DNA from 4 places in the Undibacterium sp. 14-3-2 genome. Region 1 is predicted to be linked to each of the others. Evidence: predicted binding sites of a transcription regulator. Region 1 holds the regulator's gene; each other region holds the start of a gene.
What was found. The regulator LexA, encoded in region 1, represses DNA repair genes until DNA is damaged. The targets are predictions, from matches to a motif close to ACTGTATNNNNATACAGT.

Region 1 (5,024 bases):
CAACTTTAGCCAACGCTTCAGCGATGTCAAAATTAGTTACTGAGCCGAACAAACGACCATCAACACCAGATTTTTGTGAAATCTGAACTGTAGAACCTTCCAGTTTCTCGCCTTGAGCCTGAGCTACAGCCAATTTTGCTGCTGCTGCTTTTTCCAGCTCAGCACGTTTCGCTTCAAATTCAGCGATTGCGGCTGCAGTCGCACGGCGAGCCATGCGTTGTGGAATCAAAAAGTTACGTGCATAACCATCTTTAACACGAACTACATCACCAAGATTGCCGAGATTAACGACTTTATCCATCAGAATAACTTGCATATTTTTCTCCTAATACCTGTCGTCAATTACGCTGTGTGCAGATCAGTGTAAGGCAACAACGCTAAGTAGCGTGCGCGCTTGATCGCTGTATCAACTTGACGTTGGTACAGTGCTTTAGTACCAGTCAGACGTGCAGGCATAATTTTGCCGTTTTCTTGCACGAAATCTTTCAATGTGTCGATATCTTTGTAATCAACTTTTTCTACATGTGCTGCTGTGAAGCGGCAGAATTTTTTGCGTTTGAACAAAGGGTTTTGTTGTTGACGCTTTTGCTTCAATTTGCTTTTATCAAATTTTTTACCGAATGCCATTTGTGGCTCCTAATCTAGTAAATTTGCCCGTATTTCATTGATATGAAATACCAGACTTTTGCTGTTGCGATTTTTGCGTGCTAAAAAACCCGTGAATGCAATCTCAACATCTAAAGGCAGTTCGGAGAATTTTCCTGAAATTTCACCTGCAGCTTGTGCGGAAATTTCAAATTCAACCAATCGCCCCGTTCCGGCTTCCACCTGCTGCGAACTGTGCATCAATATTGCTGATGCTATTGGTATCCCAGCTGGCGTGTAACGTATCGCTGATTTCTCTATGATACGAGCCATCACTGTCAGTTGATTCACTGTTTTTTATACGACCTTTTTCAAATCAAATGAATTAAGCAGCTGGTGCTTCAACGCGCTGTGCTTTAGCCGCGTCTTCTTTTTGAACAGCTTTCATCATTGGAGATGGTGCTGTTTCAGCTTTTTTCATTTTGACTGTCAGGTGACGCAGAACGGCATCATTGAATTTGAATGCTGTTTCCAGCTCAAGCAATGTTTCTGCATCGCACTCAATGTTCATGCAAACATAATGTGCTTTAGCCAATTTTTGAATCATGTAAGCCAATTGACGACGGCCCCAGTCTTCAACGCGGTGAACCTGACCACCACGTGCAACAACGCTAGCTTTGTAACGTTCGATCATTGCAGGAACTTGCTCGCTTTGATCGGGATGTACAATAAATACGATTTCATAATGACGCATATATTCTCCTTGTGGACAATAAAAATAGCCTGCCTCGGCGTCAAGACGAGTGCAGGAAGAGGAAAGCCGACGATCATAACGCACTTTTCCGTTTTATTCAATCAATTCAGTACAGAGCTAATCCGATGGTATTAGATTGCACATAGCCACAAAATTTCCTTGCACTTCAGAGCGCACTGTATAAAAATACAGACTGTTTTTATATACAGCGTAATGATCTACGTTCACACAAAATGCTTAAGCTGACAGCCCGACAAGAGCAGATCCTGAATTTAATCAAAGATGCCATTCAAAATACAGGCTTCCCGCCGACCCGCGCTGAAATAGCGGCTGAGCTGGGCTTTCGCTCCACCAACGCAGCGGAAGAGCACCTGCAGGCACTCGCAAGAAAGGGCGTGATTGAAATAGCGCCCGGAACATCGCGCGGCATACGCCTGCTGGAGTCAGAATTATCAAGTCACATCACAGGTCAACAACTGGCGTCATCACAATCTGTTTTTTCTCAGATAAACCTGCCACTAATCGGGCGAGTTGCGGCCGGATCGCCAATACTCGCATCAGAACACATTGAAACCAGCTACCAAGTAGACCCTGCACTATTTTCTGCCAAGCCAGATTTTCTTCTCAAGGTTCGCGGCATGTCTATGCGTGACGCAGGCATACTCGATGGCGATCTGTTAGCAGTAAAGAAGACTGATACTGCAAGAAATGGGCAAATTATTGTTGCCAGGCTTGGCGATGATGTGACTGTCAAGCGCTATAAAAAAACCGGAAATTCTGTTGAATTAATTCCTGAGAATCCTGACTACTCAATTATCAAAGTAAATGAAAACGAGGAAAATTTCTCACTGGAAGGACTGGCTGTCGGGCTGATGCGAAATTGGATCTGATACTAAGAAAATCAAACGAAAATATATTGCTATCAATGACGCTTAGATAAAATCTAAATAAAAAAAACGCCCGAAAATTCGGGCGTTTTTTTATCCATACAACATTAATGCTTCACGACAGCAAGATCAGCAGAAGGCTCACTTGATCCAGCAGCAACGGGAATTTCCGCATCAACCAAAGGCTGCGGCTGACGCTCCAAAGCGATTTCCAATACCTTGTCTATCCAACGCACCGGGATAATTTCCAGTTTATTTTTTACATTGTCCGGGATTTCAGCCAGATCCTTTGCGTTCTCCTCCGGAATTAAAACAGTTTTAATTCCGCCGCGATGCGCTGCCAGCAACTTCTCTTTCAAACCACCAATTGGCAATACCTCGCCGCGCAAAGTGATCTCACCTGTCATCGCAACATCTGCCCGCACAGGAATCCCGGTGAACACAGATACCAAAGCAGTCGTCATTGCAATACCAGCAGAAGGACCGTCTTTAGGTGTCGCCCCTTCAGGTACGTGAATGTGAATATCACTCTTCTCAAAGACATCAGCCTTAATGCCCAAGCGCTGAGCCCGGCTACGCACAACCGTGCGGGCAGCTTCGATCGACTCCTTCATGACATCTCCTAAGGTCCCAGTGCGGATAACACCGCCTTTGCCGGGCATAGAAACAGCCTCGATAGTCAAAAGATCGCCGCCAACTTCCGTCCATGCAAGACCAACTACCTGACCAATTTGATTATCCTTGACCGCAACGCCAAAATCGTAACGGCGTACACCCAAATATTTATCCAGATTTTTGGAGGTAATCGTCGCTTTTTTCTCACTCTTCTTCAGCAAAAGCATTTTGACGACTTTACGACATATCTTGGAAATTTCGCGCTCCAGCGAACGAACGCCAGCTTCCCTTGTGTAATAGCGAATAATGTCTCTGATCGCACTTTCTGCGACCGTGATTTCAGTTTCTTTCAGGCCGTTATTTTTAATTTGCTTTTGCAACAAATAACGCTGAGCAATGCTGGTTTTTTCATCCTCTGTGTAACCAGAAAGACGAATCACTTCCATCCTATCCAGTAAAGCAGGCGGAATATTGTACGAATTAGATGTCGCGACAAACATCACGTCAGACAGATCAAAATCGACTTCAATGTAGTGATCCGAGAACGTATGATTTTGTTCAGGATCAAGCACCTCCAGCAATGCGGACGAAGGATCGCCACGGAAATCCGCCCCCATTTTATCGACTTCATCCAACAAAAAAAGAGGGTTGCGAACACCGACCTTGGCCAGGCTCTGCAAAATTTTTCCAGGCATAGAGCCTATGTAAGTGCGACGATGTCCACGAATCTCTGCCTCGTCACGCACACCACCAAGCGCCATGCGAACGAACTTGCGATTTGTTGCCCGGGCAATCGACTGACCGAGAGACGTTTTACCTACACCCGGAGGTCCAACCAGACACAGAATCGGAGCTTTTAACTTATCTACGCGTTGCTGAACAGCAAGATACTCGAGAATGCGCTCTTTAACCTTATCTAAACCGTAATGCTCATCCTCCAGAACCTTCTCAGCGTTCGTCAGATCATTATTTACTTTGGATTTTTTCTTCCAAGGCAAACCAACAATAGTATCAATATAATTTCTGACAACTGTTGCCTCTGCAGACATCGGTGACATCATTTTGAGTTTTTTCAACTCATTAAGAGCCTTGTCGCGAGCTTCTTTCGGCATTTTGGCAGCAATGATTTTTTTCTCAAGTTCATCGATATCTGCACCCTCTTCGCCTTCGCCCAGCTCTTTCTGAATCGCTTTCACTTGTTCGTTCAGATAGTACTCACGCTGCGATTTCTCCATCTGACGCTTCACGCGACCACGGATACGTTTTTCCACCTGCAAGATATCGAGCTCGCCTTCAAGTTGCCCAAGCAGATGTTCAAGCCTTTTGGCTACACTGAAAATTTCCAGGATCACTTGCTTTTGCTCCAATTTCAGAGGCAAGTGTGCCGCAATCGTATCCGCAAGACGACCGGCGTCGTCAATGCCAGAGAGAGAGGCAAGAATTTCAGGTGGGATTTTTTTGTTCAGTTTTACGTATTGATCAAACTGTTGAACAATTGCACGACGCATCGCCTCAACTTCGGAATCATCTTCCTCAACTGCTGCAACCGGCGTCACTTCAGCACTGAAGTGTGATTCAGAATCATGAATCTGGTGAATGCGGGCGCGCTGCGCCCCTTCAACCAATACTTTTACTGTGCCATCAGGCAACTTCAACATTTGCAAAATATTGGCTATACAACCAATTTCATAAATATCGTCAGCCGAAGGCTCGTCCTTCGCAGCGGCTTTTTGAGCAGCAAGCATAATGCTTTTACCCTGCTCCATTGCAGCCTCCAAAGCCTTAATGGACTTTGGGCGCCCCACAAACAGCGGAATAACCATATGGGGAAATACAACCACGTCACGTAATGGCAGCAGCGGCAGTTGAATTTGCTCGGTAATTGAAGTAGTTGTCATGGCGCACCTTTCATAAATACTAGTTGGTAATGTTGGCGCACAAGGCTAAAACACAAGCCCATTATCAGAAAAAACAATAAAAAAGCTACGCAGAGAGCTCCCCCGGGTAGCTTTACGGCTGAAGCCATGTTTTTTCCTACTTCATTCTACTTCGATTAAAAAAAATGCGGTGAATAACCATAAAAAAAAGGGGATATCTCCCCTTTTTTTGCAAAAACTCAAGCTCCGGACACTTTGGCTTGCTCGTGATAAATAAGCAAAGGCTTAGCACCGTTAGTGATAGTC
Region 2 (5,024 bases), on a different contig from region 1:
CTGCTCTGCCAGCAGACTTTCACGCGAGTATCCGGACAACTGGCAAAACATGCGGTTCACGTCCGTCAGACGGGAGCCGTCACTGCCATACAAAATACCGATCAGGCTGGAATTCATGATGCGCTGCAAGCGGCTTTCGCTTTCGCGCAGCGCATCCATGGTCTGGCGCTGTTCAGTAATGTCTTCGACCATCCAGACTGCCCCTTTTTCGTAGGTTTCCGCGGGCAGGGCGCGACCAGCGACACGCGCCATGAATGACTCGCCATTGGCGCGCCGCAGATACCATTCAAGCTCTACCAGTTCATCGGCTTCGAGACGCGGTATCACTGCCTGACCGAAGGCGCGGTAGTCTTCATCGTTGTGGTACAGAAAAGTGGTTTTTACCCCTATCATTGATTTCGCATCAGGGAAGCGGCACAAATCGGCGAGAGCCTCATTGGCGCGGATGATGACGCCGTTGCTGACGAACATAATGCCTACCGGCGCGTTGGCGATCAGAATTTCCAGTTCGCGCGCCAATTCTTTATAACGGACATTATTCGAGCGCAGCAATTCCTGATTCAGCTGCAATTGTTCTTCTGTGCGTTTGCGTTCCGTAATGTCGATGTGGGTGCCGACGATACGCACGGCACGCTGATTTTCATCCCATTCGACAGCGGCCCCGAGTGACATAATCCAGCGCCATTCGCCTGCACGATTTTTCTGTCGGAATTCGGCGTGGTAATCGGTTTTGCCTTTCGAGGCAAAATGGATGCGATAGGCTTCTTTTATTCCGGCAACATCGTCCGGATGCACGCTGTGCTTCCAGAAGTAATCCCAGAATGCAAACGGATCGGCAAACTCTTCGATCGAGTGTTCGATCATGTTGCTGTATTCGGGACTGAAGGTGGCCGCGCCGGTGTTCAGGTTGATGTCGTACAAACCCTGATTCGAGGCCTGCATGACCAGTCGCCGCTGTTGTTCCGCCGTGATTAAGCTGCGCTCAGTCTGTTTGCTGCGGGTCTGATCCATAAAGCAGCCATGCCAGAGCAGACTGCCGTCGGCCTGCAGTTCCGGGCTGGCCTCGCCCGCCATCCAGCGCTCTTCGCCATTCTTGAGAACGATGCGGAATTCATGCGTCCAGACGTGCAGATGTTCAGCCGCCGTGCGGACGCTGAGCATGAATGCAGATAAATCTGCCGGATGCACTTTTCTGAACAGAATATTGACGTCTGTGCATAGTTCTGCGGCACTGAATTCAAACAAACGTTCAACCGCCTCGCTTGCATAATTGAAACAAAAGCGTTCGGCGGAAAAACGTTGATACTGAAAAAAAACTGCCGGCAGAAAGCGCGAGAAATTATTCAGCAAGGCTTGGCTGACTTTCAGCGCTTTCAGCTCTGCTGCCGTGATCTCTGCAGCAACCGGGTTGGGTGGCGTTGGTGTGACAGACATCAGCTTGCTTAAAAAAAACAGAAAAAATGTGCAGAAAATTGGGTGTTTAACGCACAACCGATATCATGCCCATGATCGGCAGCGAGCCGTTGTTGCTGCCGTTGCTGCGTATCTCAGATGACAGCAGGAAACCTGATGTTACGGGTGCTGCGTGATGATCTGATTGAAGAAATCATACACGCCTTGTTCACTCATTTTGCGAGCATTCGACAATTCACCACCTTTCGATGCAAACAAGACACTGTTATCTGCTTTTAAAACGACAGCGGCCGGAATACCCTTTTTAATCGGGTTGCCGTAGCTGTTTGCCAGCGCCAGATTTTTATCAAACTGACCAACATCGACTTTGACCAGCACGAATTTGCTGGCGATCAGGGCGGCGCTTTGTCCTTGCATAGAACGGTCGAGCTCCAGACAATCCTTGCACCAGTTCGCGCCGAAAATCACCAGCACTTTTTTGTTGCTGGCCTGTGCCTGCGTCAGCGCTTTGGCGACTGCGGCGGGCGCATCAGCAGTTTCGTCATATGGTCTGGCAACGTCGGCATGTGCAAGGTTTAACGCAAGACCAATCGTGCATGCGGAAATGAGTCTGGAGACAAAGGAGAAAGTTTTTTTCATGTTGAAGCCGCAGGAAAGGAAAACTTTCAGATAGTGACGTAATTTTTGCGCTTTGTCATCGCTGATATGGCGCAAAACAGGCTTAATTAACTGTATGTTTATACAGTTTTATGACAAAAAACAGATAGAATAGACATATTCAGGGCAATGGTACGCGGGCTTAAAAATTCATTCAGTGTGATTGCAACAAATGTATCCGGCACGGGAAAATCAGATGACCGGGATACTGATGTCCTGTTCATCGCAGCTGAAATCTTCTCACTGATATTGTCATTATGACGCTGACTCCTACGTTGATTCATACGCGCCGCATTGCGCATTTAGATATGGATGCATTTTATGCATCCGTAGAGCTGTTGCGCTATCCGGAACTGAAAGGACATCCAGTTGTGATCGGTGGACGTCAGGAATATGCGCCAATCGTTGATGAAGATGGCAGCCGCCGTTTTTTTTATCTGAAAAATTATGCAGGTCGCGGCGTCGCGACGACCTCCACATATGAGGCGCGCGCACTTGGTGTTTTTTCTGCAATGGGTCTGATGAAAGCAGCTCAATTAGCACCGGATGCTTTTTTATTGCCGGCGAATTTTGATGCGTATCGTCATTATTCCAGGTTGTTCAAAAATGCCGTTGCCAGCATTGCACCTGAGATTGAAGACCGGGGCATAGATGAAATTTATATTGACTTGACCGGTATTCCAGAGGAGTCGGCGACGCTCGCTGCAAGAATTAAACAAGCGGTTGTCGCGGCAACGGGCTTGTCCTGCTCAATTTGCGTCGCGCCGAACAAGTTATTGGCCAAGATCGGTTCCGAGTTAGATAAACCCAATGGTTTGACGATTTTAAATGAGGAAGATATCCCACTGCGGATATGGCCTTTACCTGTGAAGAAAATAAATGGTATCGGCCCAAAAGCAGCGGAACAGTTGCTGCGCCTGAATATCGTCACCATCGGGCAATTGGCCGAGGCTGATCCAGAATTACTGCAGAATACCTTCGGGCGAAATTATGCGTTATGGCTGTATAACAGTGCGCGCGGTATTGATGAGCGGGAAATTACAACAAGTTCGGACCCTAAAGTGATTAGTCGTGAGACCACTTTTGAGCGTGACTTGCATGCACATCGTGACCGCGAAACGTTGTCGGTCATCTTTACCGATCTCTGTAAACGCTTGAGCAACGATCTCAGAAACAAAGGCTATGTCTGTCGCACGATAGGGATCAAGGTCCGGTATGCGGATTTCCGTATTGCGACCCGGGACATCCGATTGCCCGCGACAACGGCAAGCGCAGAAGTGATCCGCAGGTATGCAGGTGAGTGTGTACGCCGCTTACCTTTGGATAAAAAACTGCGATTGCTCGGTGTGAAGGCCAGCAGTTTATCTAAAGCCGATACGGATGAAGACAAAACAAAGCAATTGCAAATTGATTTGTTCGACTGATCATCGTCATCCTTTCAGGATGAATGCGCATCAGACTACCTTACGAAAGCGTTGTATTGCGGCATTGACCATCCCTTCCGTACTACCACTTTCGTCATATTGATGACGAAGATAATGGGCGTCGTTGCCTTCGTGTGCAATTTGTTCTAAATGCGAGAGTGCTTCTTGACTACCGAGAGTTGCAGCATAAGGTTCCATGCGTCGCAAGCTGGTTAAAATATCTTCGCGTAATGAACACCCGACATAAGTCTTGGGATGTACCACGGTTCCGTCGAGGCCGAAGCGGCATGCCTGAAAGCGGTTATAGTTGTAGACAAGGTAGTCGTCTTCTTCTGGCGCTGCTTCGCGTTTTTCTAACAAATAGGCACACAGCATTTGCAGATAGGCGGCCAATGCTGCCGCCCGTTCCACTGTCAGCGGCGTATCGCAGACGCGGAGTTCTATCGTTCCGTATTCAGGTTTAGGGCGGATATCCCAATAAAAATCCTTCATGCTTTTGACGACACCGGTCTTTTCCATTTTTGCAAAATACTGATGTTCAAAATCGTCCCACTTCAATAGAAATGGCGCTCGCCCTGATAAGGGAAATGCAAAGACCGAGTTCAGCCTGGCTGAGTTGAACAGGGTATCGCCACCCTGGACATAGGGCGATGACGCCGATAAAGCGATGAAATGCGGAACATAGCGGCTCAGTGCATGCAATAGGAACAAAGCGTTGTCGCCGGAAGTGCAGCCGATATGTACGTGCTGACCGAAAATAGTGAATTGTTTGGCCAGATAGCCATACAGTTGGGAAACCTCTTTAAAGCGTGGCTTGGAATAAATTTTTCGGTCAGTCCATTTTTGAAACGGATGCGTACCGCCGCCGCAGATGCCGATATTGAGCCGGTCGGCTGCGGTTACGAGCGTGTCGCGTATCTCTTGCAGTTGCTTTTCTATACTGTTGTGGTTGTGTTGAACATCGGTACAGATCTCTATCATGCTTTCCGTAATTTCGGGAGTGACATTTCCGGGAAATGGTGCGCGTTTCAGGAGATGTAATAAATCAGGGCTGGCAGGCGTTAAATCAAAACTCGATAAGCTGATTAATTGCAACTCGAGTTCCACACCAACCGACAAAGCTTCCGAATCGTTGAATATTTCTAATGGCATGTTATTTCTCCGAATGTTCAGGTGTTTCCTGCGCCCAGATCAGTGCGCGTTGCGTTAACAGCGGGCCGACAATGTCCAGCATTAAGGTCATCGCTGCCAATGCGGTCAATTCGTCGACCAAAGCGATCCCCAGATAGCGTGTTTGTTCCAGCATCAGAATGACAAAAACAGAAATGGGGGAGAGCGCCAGACCCGTCAGCAGACCTTTGCGATAAGTGATTCCACTGACATGAGCAAACGCCGTACTGGCGACCGCTTTCGTGAGCAGGCGGGAGCAAACCAGCAGAATACCCAGGCCTGCACCTGCCCAGACGCGCGACCATTCCAGTGTTGATGCCGCATAAAAAAACAGCATTACCGTCAGCATGTCTCCCAGCG
Region 3 (5,024 bases), on a different contig from region 1:
ATGTTGCCGCAACGTCAGCGGCAGTGGTTGCGGCAATAACCATGCGGGTCTGTGGAGCAGGGCGGCAGCAGGCACATCTGCACCTGCCGGGCGTTTTTGCATGACCGATATCCATTGATTCGCAATTTCAGGCCGGTGATCGGCCAGTGGCGCGGCTTGCAAGACATGATCCTCGCCCAGCCGGGCCACCAGCAAGGCCAGCAAACGCTGATGGTCTTCCGGCTTTCCTCCCGGTTCAGGAAATAAGGATTCGCTTTGCACATCAAGTGCGACTGTTTCCGGCGCTTCCAGCACCAGCGCAATCACCGCGGATGGCAGACTGAGTTGCGCTAACTTTTCTTTCAACAAGGGCAGCAAATGTGCGTCTTGCCAGCAAGCCTCTGCCATGGTGACATTCAGTATGCTTGGTGCTACCGCCTGACGACCGCGCTCATGCTGCAACTGCAGGCGGATTTGCTTAACCGCCAGACGATGCGCGCTGAGCCAGCCGGTTAATTGCCTGAGCAAACTATGGCAATACGTCAGGATCATATCGCTGCGCTCAAGTCTGTCGGGCAACTCCAGCCGGGCGTGGAATTCAGGCGCAGCAACTACCCAGGTGAATAAGCTGCTTTGTCTACCATAGACCTGATCCAGTTCATCCAGCAAGACTTTACCAAAACGGCGTTGCACGCCAGCGCGTGGCAATTGTTGTAGATGAAAAAGTGAGTGACATGCCAGCCCTTGCAATAATTCCCGACAGGGACGGGCATGTGTCAGCAGACTGACTGGCAATGCATGCAGTCTGGCGGGCAAACGCTGCGCATGCAAACACTGCGCGCCGGATTGGTGCTGACGGGCCGCATCACGCGCCAGTATGCAGGCGGCTTTGGCAAACGGGGCGCAGGCAATGGTGGTATGCAAACCCAGTATTTCCATGGTTTGCCGTACATGCTGACGCAATGCCCGCAAGCCACCGAACAGACGCAAACTGGCACCGATATCCAGCACGATGGTGGCATCTTCTGCGATGGCTACCTGCGGCGTATATTGCAACAAGGCGATGGCGGCAGCCTCTAAGGTATTTTTTTGTCTGAGTAAATCCCGCTGAAACAGCTTCGCGGTTGGTAATAACATGAGAACGCCGCCACACCGCATGCCTGCGCGTACGCCAGCCTGTTGCGCTGTTTCAGTCATCGCTGTCACACGGTTTTGTTGCAAGACGACGCTGCCGTGATCTTCTTTGCGCCGCTGCCAGCATGGTAAAAATACATCCAGCTCAAGCAAAGGGAAATGTACGGCCAGCCAGAGCTGCGTTGGCGCAGTCGACATACTGGCAGTTGCGGATTTGCGCGATCTGTCTGACGACATTTCTACATTTCGTTCATATCCTTGATGAAAGTGCGCCGTCATAGTTCAGCCTTTTTCAGCATCCGTCAGCTGGCATGCTTAGGCTGCACATGATCGCGAAAAACAGCGGAAACTTTGTGCCGGACGGATGCGGTCTCGACAGGTATAGAAGGTGAGATTTCCGGCGCACGCGGGCTGATGCAGGGATTGAGATGCGGATTGAGATACGGATGATCAGGTAAATACAAAGGCAAAGGTTCCTCGCGCAATGCCCCGCGTCGTTTCAGTAAATGCACTTGCAAACCAAATGCTGTCGGCCGCACGCTGACACGCAGAGGTGCAGGCGATGCGGAGGCTGCCGCACGTAAAGGTCGTATCAGGCAAAACAAAGTCTCTGAGGCTTGTGCTGCCAGATGCAGCCGTCGTAATGCCTCGTTGCGTATCTGTGGCTGCCAGAATAGCAAGGTACCGCAACTGCCATGTCGTAATATTTGCTCTGCTGCCCACAAACTATCGGCATGTTTATCGCAAGCCACCCACAATAATTGCGATGAGCACAATTGCTGGCTCAATAAAGCTGTGGCTTGTGGTGCGTAGGGCGGAGCCAGTAAAGCAAGCGGGCGCGACCCCATTTTTTTGATCGCTGGCAATAACAACCGTAACTCTGCAGTGCCTTCTTGTTCGGTCAGTATTTCCGTCAGTTGCCCTAATGGCCAGCCGCTATCCGGCAACTCCCGGTTCAGAGCTATGTAGCCGCTAGCCACTGTTTTTGCGGCACCGTGCGCGAGTTGCGAGGCGCGCCAGAGTGCGGGGTGCAGGTCTTGCAGGCCATTCAAAACAGGGATTTGCGTATTGTTATTCATGCCAAAATAAATTTATACTGATTATGTGTACAGTATAAATCAGACTATCTGAACTGCAATAGTTTTTCAGATGTATCCGTAATATTGCTGGAAAGTGAAGACAGATAATGCTTTGCGGGGATATGCAGATTTTTCAGTAGTGGAAAGTTTGCGACACTTTTAAATATACTGATTGCATATACAGTATTTTATGTTAAAGTACTTTCCATGGACAAACGATGAGTCAGTGATGAATGAAAGCCTCACTGAACGATGCACTCGATGATGTCCTTCAAGATCTTTTTTGTATCAGGGAAGTTCGCATTTTTCTGTAGTGACCGGAAATGCTCTGTGTTTCAAGTGTCAGAGAAAAAGTATGAACTGCCTTTATAACCAACTCGGAGATTCATTTATGGCATACCTCGACCAGTCTTTTGATACGCGCTTCAGTCTGCAATTGTCGCCAACTTCTTTTTTGCTGCGCTTAGGCCGTCGCGAGATATTTGTCTGCCGCGATTACAGACAACGTGCGTATTACGTCAATCCCGTATTGGATTGCTCCACAGGCATACAGGCCGGGCATCTGGAAATTTTGTTCTGCAAGAAATGGCTGATTATTTTATCCAAGGCAAACTGGTAAGCGCTGAGGATTCGCGCCTTATGCTTCGCAATATGCACGCCTGATTTTGCTATTTTTGTTATTGCTTGCGCATGCCGTAGGGCAGCAGTATCAGCAAGCGCAACAGCCTGAACAGTAGCCTTGCAGGTAAGGCTGGGGAAATGATCAGGGTCGTAGTATCAGTGTGCCGATATAGCCAGCGGGCAACGTCAGTGCATAGCTGCAGGAGTCTTTTAAAGCCGATGCCATCTGTTGCTGAACGTGTTCGTCGTACTCCGTCATGGCAACGCCAGCACATTTAAAACGCGCTTCCATCATCGTCCAGTACTGCGCAAACAGCGCTGCGCGTTCATCGTCTGGCGCCTGTTGTAGTGCAGCGATTTGCTGAGGGGGGAAATAGATATCGGCAACATCCTGCCAGTCATCCATAGCCTTTACTGCCAGCAGATCGATACCCGGCAGTTGTTTCTGACTGATGGCGGCCAACGATAAACCGAGCTCATGGCTGACGGAAATAAAAATTTCTTGTGTGGCGATGAAACATTGCAGTCTGCTACCAGCGATACGGATCAGTCGTATCTGTTCCGCTGCACAAGAAAATGCCTGCATCAATAATTCAGTGATGGCGAGATGCAGCTGTTGCCTGGCGACTTCGCGCTGAAGGTTTTGCGGGAAAGACAGGCTGATCACAACATTGGACTGTTGACTGAAATAGTCGAGAGCAGACAGACATTGTGATTCCCAGTCGAATACAGCAAAAGCTGGCAGACTTACGCCTTGCATGTCTGTCTCATTCGTACTTATTTGCCCGTCATCGCGGCCGGGCAACCGCGCCAATGCGAATTCGCAGGAATAAATTCCCCTTTCATCACCAGCGTCAGCGCCCCCAGGCTTGCATCATTACCGACAACTGCGCTGTACAACACGGCACTGCGCGGCCCCATGTAAACGCGTTCACCGATGTTGACATGATCAATTTTCATGACGCGATCTTCAAACAAATGGGTTTGCGGACAGGCGAGGGCATTGATTTCGCTGTGTTCGCCAATGCTGACGCAATCAAATTCAGTAATATCCGTGGTGTCCATATACACACCGCGACCAATTTTGCAGCCGAGCAGGTTGAATGCCAGCGGTAACCACGGTGTACCACGCAGATAACGCATGAAATTCGGCACAGCAATCCCTTCGTATAAATTGGTAATGCCTTCCGATAGCCAGACAAATGGCGTCCACATGGGTACGCTGGCTTTCTTGTAGCGAAAAATCAGCAGCCATTTCAGTACCAGTACAAAGACAAAGCTGCCTATCCCATACAGCAAACCTGCCGCGACCAGGTAGTACAGCACTTCAGCCCAACGGTCCTCTCCCGCCAGCGGCATCAGATCAAGAACGACGGTGTAGCCGACTGCAATCACCATCGCATGGGGCGCAATAATCCGGAAAGTTTCGACCAGCGTGCGTCCTATACGTCGCATCACTGAAGGTTTGAACGTTAAACTTTCAGGGAAACCTTTGACCTCTTCGCGTGCCGGCAAATTGATCGGTGGCGAACCTAGCCAGGTATCGCCATTTTTCATTTGCGCATTGTCTGGTGCGCAGGTATGCACGCCTATCAGCACATTTTCGGGCAATACTGTTCCATCCGGGATGTAGGCACCGTTGCCGACAAAACTACGCCGCGAAATGATAGTTGGATGCATGGTCATCCAGCCACGATCTATCTGCTCATCGCCGAGTAATACGGCGTCGGCGATGAAGGTTTCATCGCCCAGTGTCAGCATGTCCGGCACCACGCCCAATGCCGTCGAAATTTCTGCGCCTTTGCCGACTTTGGCACCCAGCATCCGGTACCAGAATGGCGCGTATACCGTCGCATACACGCCATGCAGCACATTCAGACTTGATTCCTGAATTTGATTGACCAGCCACTTGCCGCAATAGATGTTGCCATGTACCGCATAACTACCGGGAGTTAACTTCGGCAAAATGCTCCAGCGTATGCCAGCAGAAAGCAAGGCAGTACAAACGATCAGGACAGCCGTTGCTGGAAACGCGAGTAAGAAATATTTCGCCAGTTGCAAAGGAACAGAGTTGGTTTGCAACCAAGGGAAATTGTCTGCATTGTCAAACCAGTCTATCGTGACAAAGCTGGGGAATACCGGCATAAAAAACAGCGCGCTGATAAACAGCGAGCCCACGACGAAGAATGTATTTTCGCCGATTGCACGCAG
Region 4 (5,024 bases), on a different contig from region 1:
GCGCGCCGCGATTTTCCTGAGCATGTTGCAGCGCTTGAACAGCATGGCATTCCGACGATAGATATGGTCGTTGTGAATCTCTACCCTTTCCAGCAAACGGTCGCCAAAGCAGAATGCTCACTTGAAGATGCGATTGAGAACATCGATATCGGTGGCCCGACGATGCTGCGCTCATCAGCAAAAAATCACAAAGACGTGACCGTGATTGTTGATCCCAGCGATTACGCCGTTGTGCTCGCAGAAATGAAGGCGAATAAAAACGTCGTCAGTTATGACACCAAGTTCACGCTGGCAAAAAAAGTCTTTGCGCATACCGCACAATATGACGGTGCTATCACTAACTATCTGACCAGCCTCGGTGAAGATAAAGCACACACGACACGCAGCGCTTATCCACAGACACTGAATCTGCATTTCGACAAAGTGCAGGAAATGCGTTATGGCGAAAACCCGCATCAGTCGGCAGCTTTCTATCGTGATTTGAAAGCAGTTGACGGTGCACTCGCCAACTACAAACAATTGCAAGGCAAAGAACTGTCGTACAACAACATCGCTGACTCTGATGCTGCGTGGGAATGCGTTAAGTCGTTCAAAGAATCCGCTTGTGTCATCGTTAAGCATGCGAATCCTTGCGGTGTGGCGGTAGCCCCGACACCATTTGAGGCATACAGCAAAGCATTACAAACCGATCCGACATCAGCCTTCGGTGGCATCATCGCATTCAACCGTGAACTCGATGGCAAAGCAGCAGAAATCGTCGCTAAACAATTCGTTGAAGTGCTGATCGCACCATCGTTCACAGCGGAAGCAAAAGCGATTTTTTCTGCCAAACAAAACGTACGTTTGCTGGAAATTGCTTTGGGCAATGAAGTTAATCAATACGATGTCAAACGTGTCGGCGGTGGCTTGCTGGTACAGGCACCGGACGCGAAAAACGTTTTGCAGGAAGAATTGCGCGTTGTTTCCAAACTTCAACCGACACCACAACAAATGGCCGACATGATGTTTGCATGGCGTGTCGCGAAGTACGTTAAATCGAACGCGATCGTATTCTGTGGCAACGGTATGACGCTGGGTGTTGGTGCAGGTCAGATGAGCCGTATTGATTCTGCCCGTATCGCTTCAATCAAAGCACAAAATGCCGGGCTGTCGCTAGCAGGTTCCGCAGTTGCATCCGACGCATTCTTCCCGTTCCGTGACGGTCTGGATGTAGTGGTCGATGCAGGTGCGACTTGTGTGATTCATCCGGGTGGCTCTATGCGCGATCAGGAAGTCATTGATGCCGCAGATGAACGCGGTGTGGTGATGGTCTATACTGGCACACGTCATTTCCGTCATTAATCATTCGCCTTGCTCTTTTGCGGGGCAAGGCACACATGAAGATTTTAGGTATCGACCCCGGATTGCGGACAACTGGATTCGGGGTTATTCATAAGCAGGGACAGAAGCTCACTTACGTGGCATCTGGCACCATCAAAACGGTCGAAGGTTCTTTACCTGAGCGGCTGAAAACTATCCTTTCTGGCGTTTCTGAAATTGTCCGCACTTATCAACCTGATTGTGCGGCGATAGAAAAAGTCTTCGTCAACGTCAATCCCCAATCCACCTTGCTGCTGGGACAGGCGCGTGGCGCAGCCATCTGCGCATTAGTCGCCGCCGATCTGATGGTCGCGGAATACACAGCGCTGCAGGTCAAGCAAGGGGTTGTCGGCCAGGGACGTGCCAGCAAGGAGCAGGTGCAGGATATGGTGCAACGTCTGTTAATGCTATCCGGCACACCAAGTGCGGATGCCGCTGATGCGCTCGGGGTTGCGATTTGCCACGCCCATAGCGGTGAAGCCCTGGCAACCTTGAGTGCCATTGCGCCCGAACTGGCCAAAAAAGGCTTGCGTGTGAAAGCCGGCAGACTGATAGGGTAAATGCTAATCCTGTCAAATAACATTCCATCTCTGGCACTCATTCGCCACTTGCTATGTCTCAATATTGATGCGCCTTAGCGGGCATTTTTACCTGAAAACCCTTATCAACACGATGATATCTCTTCCCGCATCTATTTTTATCCTCCATCACAACTCAGGAAAGCAACAGCAGCCTTGAGTGATGGAATTTCGCTGACACACTCTCGTCAAGCCGGAGAGAATCGTTTACTATCACTGCTTATTCATACAGTATGAAAGCAGTCTCATGATAGGTCGCATCGCAGGCACTCTGCTAGAGAAAAATCCCCCTCAATTACTGATCGATTGTCAGGGTGTGGGCTACGAAGTCGATGTGCCGATGAGCACGTTTTATAACCTGCCGCCATTAGGTGAAAAAGTGGTTTTGCTGACGCATCTGGCCATACGCGAAGATGCGCATGTGTTGTTTGGTTTTGGCTCAGCAGAAGAACGCGCGACCTTCCGGCAACTGGTTAAAATCAGCGGCGTCGGTGCACGTACAGCATTGTCTATTCTCTCAGGAATGTCTGTGGCAGATCTGTCACAAGCAATTACGATGCAGGAAGTCGGCCGCTTAACCCGCATTCCGGGAATAGGCAAAAAAACCGCCGAGCGCCTGTTACTGGAACTCAAGGGCAAACTCGGTGCCGATTTATTTACGTCCAGTATGGCGGCTGCAGCAGGTGATCATAGCGCCGACATTCTGAATGCCTTGTTAGCTCTGGGTTATTCCGATAAAGAAGCAATGCTGGCGATGAAATCCGTACCAAAAGATGCAGGCGTATCGGAAGGCATCAAACTCGCCCTGAAATCACTGTCTAAAGGCTGAAAAATTACATCATGAGCATACAGACAGATAATCTTTCGATCAATTTCAGCGAACAGCGCATCATTGCGGCAACACCGGTGTCCGTCAATGAAGAAGCGATTGAACGCGCATTACGGCCTAAACAACTCGACGAATATGTTGGGCAGGAAAAAATCCGTGATCAGCTGGAAATTTTCATCACGGCTGCGCGCCAGCGCGGAGAAGCACTCGATCACACCCTGCTGTTCGGCCCTCCGGGCTTAGGTAAAACCACGCTGGCACACATTATTGCCCGTGAAATGGGAGTAAACCTGCGTCAGACTTCGGGGCCGGTTCTGGAGCGTGCAGGTGATCTGGCCGCACTACTGACGAATCTGGAAGCAAACGATGTGCTGTTTATCGATGAAATTCACCGTTTGTCTCCCGTCGTTGAAGAGATTTTATATCCTGCATTGGAAGACTATCAGATCGACATCATGATCGGCGAAGGCCCCGCTGCACGCTCGGTTAAACTGGATCTGCAGCCGTTCACCCTGGTCGGTGCAACAACGCGGGCGGGCATGCTGACGAATCCTTTGCGTGATCGCTTTGGTATCGTCGCCCGCCTGGAATTTTATACGCCGGAACAACTGACGCGTATCGTCACACGTTCGGCCTCCCTCCTGAATGCACCGATACACGAAGCTGGCGCGAGAGAAATCGCTAATCGCGCGCGTGGCACACCGCGTATCGCCAATCGCTTACTGCGACGAGTGCGCGACTATGCCGAGGTGAAAGGCAATGGGGAAATCACCAAAGATATTGCCGACTCCGCCCTGAAGATGCTGGACGTAGATACCGTTGGCTTCGATCTGATGGATAGAAAACTCCTGGAAGCCATCCTGTTTAAATTCGGTGGAGGCCCCGTCGGACTCGACAATGTTGCGGCGGCAATCGGTGAAGAGCGTGACACCATTGAAGATGTACTGGAACCCTATCTGATACAACAGGGTTACCTGCAACGTACTCCTCGTGGAAGAATTGCCACATCACTGGCTTACGAACATTTTAATCTCGCACCACCGGAGAGCGAATAATAAATAAAGAGACCGCAGAAGTAAAACCGTTAGCAAACCGAACCGTTTACTCGATGTTATGAGAGTTCACTCATTCCCCAGGAGCTCAATCATCACTAGAGACGGAACGTCTCCAAAACAACATTCAGCGAATAAAAATCGAGCAAACGCGACTGATCTCAGACTCTCCTGACCGATGAAAATTCATACGCAAAAAAGCACCCGAAGGTGCTTTTTTTTATTTAAATAAACTTTCGTCTATTAAATATTAAAACGAATGGAGAATACCAACGTTAAACAGACGATCTGTCAAACCTTTGTCTGCAGCCAAACCAGCTTGATTTACGTTTGCATCATTTGTGTTACGAGAAAATGATGTGTACAAATTAGTACGTTTGGACAATGCATGGGTAAAGCCGATTGCCAGTTGTGTACTTGTGTTCGCTGTAGAGAATAAATTATTCTTAGATCGTGCTGCTGTCGCCAAGAAAGTGTCCGCTGTCGTAACTGGTACGGTAACGCCGATCATATAACCTTTTTGATCAACAACGTTTGTATCCGATGTATCTTTCGAGTAGCCAACAGCTGCTTTCGCAACACCGAAATCATAAGTACCACCAACCAATACAGATTTTACGCCATTACCAGCAACATCATTTTGCTTGTAGTACACAGCGCCAACATAAACTGGGCCTGCTGCATATTGTCCACTAATACCAACAGAACGATTCGCAGAGTTATTGCCAGCAACTTCGCCAAAACCATATAAAGCGCGGGCACTGAAGCCGGAAATATCTTTGGATTGATAGCTGACACTGTTATTCACGCGCCATGCACTGTTCGACAAAAAGCCAAACACACCGCCAGTAGATGTCGATGCACCAGCTGATCCAGATGTAAATCCAAGATCAAATGGATCGACTGCGTCAAAGAAATAAAATTGAGGTGTGTACTGGCGACCCATTTTTACTGTACCAAAATCTCCTTCCAGACCAACCCAAGCCTGACGACCAAATGACAAGCCGCCTTGAGATGCACCGGTATCAGCCAAAATACCCATTTCAAGAGCAAAAATTGCTTTCAAGCCGCCGCCCAAATCTTCAGTGCCTTTAAAGCCCAGACGAGAACCCGCTTGTTCACCAGCATCTAATGCTGTTTTAGAACCAGCTTTACCACCATTATTTTCGTTTTGAATAGCCATATCCAATACGCCGTAAACGGTAA

Region 2: a site for LexA is predicted at 2,142-2,159, ahead of dinB (DNA polymerase IV). Genes of this name have one in related genera too.
Region 3: a site for LexA is predicted at 2,209-2,226, ahead of imuA (translesion DNA synthesis-associated protein ImuA). Genes of this name have one in related genera too.
Region 4: a site for LexA is predicted at 2,153-2,170, ahead of ruvA (Holliday junction branch migration protein RuvA). Genes of this name have one in related genera too.

What each region holds. Positions count from the first base shown of each region.
Region 1 is NZ_JAENGS010000007.1:129,574-134,597, reverse strand. It holds gene rplI (50S ribosomal protein L9) at 1-316, opposite strand, end outside; gene rpsR (30S ribosomal protein S18) at 343-627, opposite strand; gene priB (primosomal replication protein N) at 637-918, opposite strand; gene rpsF (30S ribosomal protein S6) at 971-1,339, opposite strand; gene lexA (transcriptional repressor LexA) at 1,573-2,229, shown strand; gene lon (endopeptidase La) at 2,334-4,739, opposite strand; gene clpX (ATP-dependent Clp protease ATP-binding subunit ClpX) at 4,958-5,024, opposite strand, start outside.
Region 2 is NZ_JAENGS010000001.1:166,214-171,237, forward strand. It holds gene Undi14_RS00740 (PAS domain-containing sensor histidine kinase) at 1-1,434, opposite strand, end outside; gene Undi14_RS00745 (thioredoxin family protein) at 1,573-2,052, opposite strand; gene dinB (DNA polymerase IV) at 2,328-3,494, shown strand; gene Undi14_RS00755 (YbdK family carboxylate-amine ligase) at 3,525-4,646, opposite strand; gene Undi14_RS00760 (cation:proton antiporter) at 4,648-5,024, opposite strand, start outside.
Region 3 is NZ_JAENGS010000005.1:25,217-30,240, reverse strand. It holds gene Undi14_RS12100 (DNA polymerase Y family protein) at 1-1,350, opposite strand, end outside; gene imuA (translesion DNA synthesis-associated protein ImuA) at 1,416-2,192, opposite strand; gene Undi14_RS12090 (hypothetical protein) at 2,584-2,811, shown strand; gene Undi14_RS12085 (4'-phosphopantetheinyl transferase superfamily protein) at 2,956-3,573, opposite strand; gene Undi14_RS12080 (Pls/PosA family non-ribosomal peptide synthetase) at 3,591-5,024, opposite strand, start outside.
Region 4 is NZ_JAENGS010000002.1:708,282-713,305, forward strand. It holds gene purH (bifunctional phosphoribosylaminoimidazolecarboxamide formyltransferase/IMP cyclohydrolase) at 1-1,341, shown strand, start outside; gene ruvC (crossover junction endodeoxyribonuclease RuvC) at 1,377-1,919, shown strand; gene ruvA (Holliday junction branch migration protein RuvA) at 2,185-2,766, shown strand; gene ruvB (Holliday junction branch migration DNA helicase RuvB) at 2,778-3,821, shown strand; gene Undi14_RS07675 (porin) at 4,069-5,024, opposite strand, start outside.